One region of the Candidatus Atelocyanobacterium thalassa isolate ALOHA genome, then DNA from elsewhere that is predicted to be linked to it. Evidence: predicted binding sites of a transcription regulator. Region 1 holds the regulator's gene; each other region holds the start of a gene.
What was found. The regulator HrcA, encoded in region 1, represses chaperone genes, less so after heat shock. The targets are predictions, from matches to a motif close to TTAGCACTCNNANNNTNNGAGTGCTAA.
Positions count from the first base shown of each region.

Region 2: the regulator HrcA is predicted to act here: its motif matches at 1,408-1,434, upstream of groES (co-chaperone GroES).
Region 3: the regulator HrcA is predicted to act here: its motif matches at 1,388-1,414, upstream of groL (chaperonin GroEL).

Region 1 is NC_013771.1:108,114-110,398, forward strand. It holds gene UCYN_RS00450 (rhodanese-like domain-containing protein) at 260-610, shown strand; gene hrcA (heat-inducible transcriptional repressor HrcA) at 664-1,752, shown strand; gene UCYN_RS00460 (TRAP transporter small permease subunit) at 1,976-2,285, shown strand, end outside.
Region 2 is NC_013771.1:859,490-861,774, reverse strand. It holds gene groL (chaperonin GroEL) at 1-979, opposite strand, end outside; gene groES (co-chaperone GroES) at 1,040-1,351, opposite strand; gene UCYN_RS03540 (TolC family protein) at 1,841-2,285, shown strand, end outside.
Region 3 is NC_013771.1:443,450-445,734, reverse strand. It holds gene groL (chaperonin GroEL) at 1-1,255, opposite strand, end outside; gene UCYN_RS01875 (crossover junction endodeoxyribonuclease RuvC) at 1,822-2,285, shown strand, end outside.

The sequences.
Region 1 (2,285 bases):
TGTGACCTGATCCGAGCAGGATCTTTTCGAGACCCTATAATATCATACTATCATTACATTTTATGTCAAACAATCTTCTCGCTATAGTTAATATTTCATTCACTATATTTTAATAGTCCTTCATTTGTTCTGTATTTAGAGGAAATAAAAAATTTAAACTTTCAAAAAATACTTTAAGAAAACAAAGTTACTTAATAAAAATTATTCCAATAATCTGTTAGGGTGTACTCTAAACAAGTTACTTCTTAATTACAATTGTATGCACCAAAATCAGTCTATTCCAACAATTACAGTAAAAAAACTTGCCGAATATCTTATAAAAGATAATTCTGAATTACAACTTATAGATGTCAGAGAGCCGGAAGAGGTAAAAATTGCTCATATCGAAAAATTCAAGGTATTTTCTTTAAGTAAGTTTCCTGAATGGTCTCAAACAATTATTAATGACTTAGACTTTGATAAAGAAACATTAGTTCTTTGTCATCATGGAGTACGATCTGCTCAAGTCTGTTTCTGGTTACTTAAAAATGGTTTTATTAATGTTAAAAATATAGAAGGAGGAATCGCTGCTTACTCTTTAATAATTGATAATAGTATTCCTCAATATTAAGTAAGAATAAAAGCAATTATTCCGTAAATGTTACATTTAAAAGCTACATTGTTATGACTGTCCCCTTTCTTTTAAATCAAAGATATCAAAAAATATTACGAGCAGCAGTTCAACATTATATTGCTACAGCAGAACCTGTTGGTTCTAATACTTTAGTTAGAGAATATAATTTAAGTATTAGTTCAGCTACTATTCGTAATACATTAGGAAAGCTAGAAAAAGCTGGATTCTTATATCAACCTCATACTTCTGCTGGCAGAATACCATCAGATTTTGGTTATCGAATATATGTAGACAAGTTAATGGTTCCAGATTATAAGTATACAAAAAGAATCATACGTACATTAAACGGACAGTTAAATCAAAAGTTTTATGATTCTAATGAAACTTTTTTACAAAAAGTAGCTCAGATATTAACTAACTTAAGTGGTTACATAGCTCTCATTACTCTCCCGCAAATGTTTCCAAACAAGCTATATCATTTACAGTTAATACAGGTATCTTCTAAGCAAATAGTATTTGTTGTTGTAACTAATGATTATAAAACTAAATCTATTTTAGTGGATATTCCATCTGTTTTAATTAATGATAATAAAGAATGGTTAGATGAAAAACTACAAATATTCTCTAATTTTTTGAATAGTCATTTAAAAGGAAGGTCTATATTCGACATTCCGAATTCAACTTGGGCAACAATAGATCAGGATTTTATTGATTACTCTGATTTTTTAAAAGGAATTCTTAAACAATTGAGGAATAATCTTCAATTATCTATTTCTACCCAAATTATAATTCATGGTATTTCAGAAATTCTTAGACAACCAGAATTTTCTAAATTAAAGCAAGTCAAGATGTTAATTCACTTGTTAGAAGAAGAACAAGATAAATTACAGTCTTTAATTCTAGATGTTCCCAAAAATAAGCTATTAAATAAACAAGTAAATATTAGAATTGGCAATGAAAACCCTCTCAAATCTATGCATCTTTATAGCTTAGTTTATTCAACTTATTGTCAACATGATATCCCTGTTGGGAGTATTGGAATTATTGGTCCAACAAGAATGTTATATGAGAACACTATTCCTCTGGTGGAATCGACAGCAAATTATTTATCGAAAATATTTAGTTTAAAATTAAGCTAGTTTCTTAAACTAACAGGTTTTATTAAGCCTATGATATGTAAAAAATGTGTTGTAAATAGAATAATTTTTAAATGAATTTCATAGAGCATATTGCAGAATTACATAAAAAATTTCAATATAAAATATCAGCAAATAAATAAAAATACATAACTACTCTTTGCTTGTCATCTTTTTCAGTAAACTGCTATATTGAAGTGCTTATAAATCCAAATTGAGGTTATCTTTGCAAAAATTACTTAACATCGCTAAGGTTATAGATGCTATTAATGAATGGATAGGCAGATTTGCTTATTGGATAATCTTATTAATGATCTTTATAGGTGTTTGGAATGTTGTAGGAAGATATGTTGGAAGGTTCCTTGGATATACTTTAACTTCCAATGCGCTTATTGAAATACAGTGGTATTTATTTGATATTGTTTTTTTCTTGGGAGCAGCATATACTCTGAAACACAATGGACATGTTAGAGTAGATGTTTTTTACAAAGATTTATCATTAAAACAAAAAGCATTAGTAGATTTTATAGGTACTT
Region 2 (2,285 bases), 690 kb from region 1:
CTTTAGTCATAATAATACGTCTGGAAGATCCAAACATTTCAATTGTTGCACTTTCTAACTTTAATCCTGTCTCTTCACTAATAACAGTACCGCCAGTAAGAACAGCAATATCTTCGAGCATTTGTTTGCGACGATCTCCAAAACCAGGAGCTTTGACAGCAGCAACATTTAAGACACCACGTAAACGGTTAACTACTAAAGTCGCTAGAGCTTCTTTCTCAATATCTTCAGCAATAATGACTAGAGATTTTCCTTGACGAGCAACTTGTTCTAATATGGGAACTAAATCTTGAACTAAATTAATTTTTTTATCAGTAATAAGAATACATGGTTCTTCAAAAACTGCTTCCATACGCTCAGGATCTGTAACAAAGTAAGGAGAGATATACCCTTTATCAAAACGCATTCCCTCAGTAATTTCTAGTTCGGTAAACATTGATTTACCTTCTTCTAGAGAAATAACACCTTCTTTGCCAACTTTATCCATAGCATCAGCAATCATTTTGCCTACTTCTTCATCATTGCCAGCTGAAATAGAACCAACTTGAGCAATAGCTTTAGAATCTTCGATAGGTTTTGAATGCTCTGCAATTTTATCTACTAAGAAACTAGTAGCTTTGTCAATACCACGTTTTAGGGATATAGGATTAGCTCCAGCAGCAACATTACGTAAACCTTCTTTAACAATAGCATGAGCTAATACTGTAGCAGTAGTTGTCCCATCTCCAGCTACATCATTGGTTTTTGAAGCAGCTTGACGAATTAAAGATACACCTGTGTTTTCAATATGATCTTCTAACTCAATTTCTTTTGCAATGGTAATACCATCATTAACAATTTGTGGTGCACCAAATTTTTTTTCTAAAACTACGTTACGACCTTTAGGACCAAGCGTAACAGCAACAGCTTCTGCAAGGATGTCCATCCCTTTTTCTAATGCGCGACGTGCGTCTTCATTGTAAACAATAGATTTAGCCATAGATTATTCCTCTGTTATGTCAATCTTAAATAAAGTTAATAAGAGTTTGCTATGCTTATTTTAAGCAACAGCTGCTAAGATATCTTTCTCGGAAAGTAATACATAGTCTTCTCCAGATAGTTTGACATCAGTTCCAGCATATTTGGAGTAAAGAACTTTATCGCCTACTTTGACATCTAGCTCAGAACGACTACCATCATCATTGCGCTTACCAGGACCCACAGAAACTACTTCACCAATCTGAGGCTTTTCTTGAGCGTTGTCTGGTAACAAAATGCCTCCGGCGGTCTTTTCTTCAGCGGGGTTAACCTTAAGAAAAATCCGATCACCAAGGGGTTTAACAGTAGATACATTGATACTAATTGCTGCCATGAATAAATCCTCCTTTAATATTTATTAAAAATCAAGAGTTTTTGATAACTTAAGAGTTAGCACTCTTAATCCTTGAGTGCTAATTTAACGAAATATTAGGAGTTCTGGCAACTGTTCATAGTGTACGGGTTCCCGAACTTTGTATTGTTAAACATTAAAGATATTCATATAGAGTCTGATACGGTATGAAAAATCTTCATAATAAATCATCAAAATTTTGCAAAAAAGTTTTAAGCTAACCATAAAAATATATTAATTATGGTAAGTAATGTAACAATAGTGATCAACTAAATTTATTATTGAATCAGATTATTACAAACTGTATTATAACTTGGTAAGTATTTCTATTTTAGATTTTTGGTTCAAACTGTAGTTATCTAATTTTAATTTTTGTAAAAAATTATGTTCCTTCTAAATTACTACGCATGTGCTAGTTATTTAATGGTGTTGCTATTTAACTTGTCACTAGTGGCACAGGCTTCGCCTACCATGCAAGAAGAGTATAAATTATTTATAAAACCTAGTTTTGAACAAGGTAATTATGCTTTAAAATCGTTCTTTAGATATACAAGTACAGACGATCGGTTTCTTGTATCCTCTATTAAAAAGAATAATATAAACACTATATTTAATAGGCCTCTTACCCTCAAAGAGGTAATCTTTGTAGCTTTACAAAATAATCAAGAGATAGAAAATGCTCGCGTTACCATAGAAGAATTCAAAGCAAGATTAACTGAGCAGGAATCAAAACTTTATCCTAGCTTAGATATAGACTCACGTTTAAATCATAAATTTTTTGAGAGACAATCAACTGATTTTAGTCAAGGTTTTAAAAAACAGGTTGCAGCAAGTTCTAGAGAAACAACAGGTATTTTTAATGTTTCCCTTAGATATGATATTTACACTGGTGGTGAAAGAGAAGGTCGTATAAGAA
Region 3 (2,285 bases), 340 kb from region 1:
ATGTTGTTCCTCCTCCAGGAACAATACCTTCTTCTACTGCAGCTTTCGTCGCATTAAGAGCATCTTCAATACGAAGTTTACGGTTTTTCAATTCTGTTTCTGTTGCAGCTCCAACTTTGATAACAGCTACACCACCCGCTAATTTGGCAATACGTTCTTGTAGTTTTTCGCCATCATATTCAGAATCTGTTTCTGCTGCTTGTTTACGTAATTGTTCAACACGTTTTTGCACTGCAGCAGTGGTTTTAGGGTCAGTATTGGCTACTATAGTCGTATTTTCTTTTACTATAGTAATTTTACTTGCTGTACCTAACATATCTATAGATACTGTATCCAGAGTTAATCCTACTTCTTCGGAAATAACACTTCCTCCTGTTAGGATAGCTATATCTTGAAGTACAGATTTTCTTCTATCTCCAAAAGCGGGAGCCTTTATCGCTGCAACATTTAAAACCCCTCTGGCTTTATTAACTACTAAGGTTGCCAAAGCTTCTCCATCAACATCTTCAGCAATTATTAATAAGGGCTTACCAGCTTTAGCAACGCCTTCAAGAATTGGTACTAAATCAGCAATTGCGCTAATTTTCTTATCAGTAATCAAAATTAACGCATCATCAAATTCTACCTGTTGACGCTCTTGATCGGTTATAAAATAAGGAGATAAGTAACCGCGATCAATTTGCATTCCTTCTACTATTTCTAATTCAGTATTAAGTGACTTAGATTCTTCAACAGTGATTACACCGTCTTTAGTAACTTTATCCATAGCCAAGGCAATCATTTTACCGACTTCTGGATCATTGCCTGCAGAAACAGTTGCGACTTGAGCAATAGCTTCACCTTCAACAGGCTTAGAAATAGATTCAATTTCTTTGACTAAATAAGCAACTGTTTTATCCATGCCACGTCTTAAAGCTACAGGATTGGCTCCAGCAATAACATTTTTAAGACCTTCTCTAATTAGAGCTTGACCAATTACTGTAGCAGTAGTAGTCCCATCTCCTGCTATCTCTTTAGTTTTGGACGCAATTTCTTGAATTAATTTAGCTCCTGCATTTTCTAAAGGATCTTCTAATTCAATTTCTTTCGCAACGGTTATTCCGTCATTAATAATCTGAGGTGCACCAAATTTTTTTTCTAATAATACGTTACGTCCTTTCGGACCAAGGGTAATTCTTACGGCATTAGCGAGAGAGTTAACTCCTCGTTCTAGAGAACGCCTAGATTGATCTCCAAATGATACAATTTTTGCCATATTTGTTTTACTACTCCTATGAATCTTAATCTTAATGTTTTTATATGATGGTTAAAACTAATTAATCTAAATGCTACAAGTAATCTTCATAGCAAAAGTTTGTAATTTTAGTTTTTTTCCATTAGTGTTAATTTAGCACTCTTATGGTGTGAGTGCTAATGCTTAAAGCAAGAGATTAGAAAAGTTTTTTTCACATAATAAAAATAGTGTGGGAGTCTGTAATATGAAGGTGAGGATATCCGAACAATTCTTAATCTAAATTTGAAAATTTTTCACTGTTAAGAATAATAGTATTTGTAAAATTATCAAAAGATCTTGTTAAAAAATAATGGAATAAACCGTAGCTTTGTCTCTTATATAATCAGATAATTCTTATTTATAATTAATATAAAATAATCAATGTTCTATCCGTTTGAAAACAATAATTTTAACTTCATTCAAATAAATTTAACATAGTAATATTATATTTTTATAAAAATAAACTACTAGAGTTTATTTCATTTACTGAGTTAGAATATCAGCTATTTATATTAGTTTTCATTTTTATTTATTGTAATTAAAATAAAATGTCTGACAGAATCTGGCTAGGAATTGATCCAGGACTTGCTATAACTGGGTGGGCAATCTTAAAAGCTCATACAAAAACAATCCCGTTAATTGTTGACTATGGAGTTATTCAAACAAGTAAAAAGTTATCAACATCCCAAAGACTTTTAGAAATTGAGCATGATTTAGTAGAGTTACTGAATGAATTTAATTTTTATGGTATTTCGATTGAAATGCCTTTTTTCAATCGTACTATTAAAGCTGCTGGTGGAGTAATACAAGCAGTAGGAGTAATTAATTTAGTTTGTTATAGAGAAACACAAATTCAACCAGTTTTTCTTCATCAGGCTAGTTGGAAACGTCATATAGGAAGTGGAAGAGCCACAAAAGATAGCGTAGCACAAACTGTTAGCCAGCTATTCAACCTACAAACAATCCCAATTGATGATAGTGTAGACGCAATTGCCATAGCATATGCAGGATT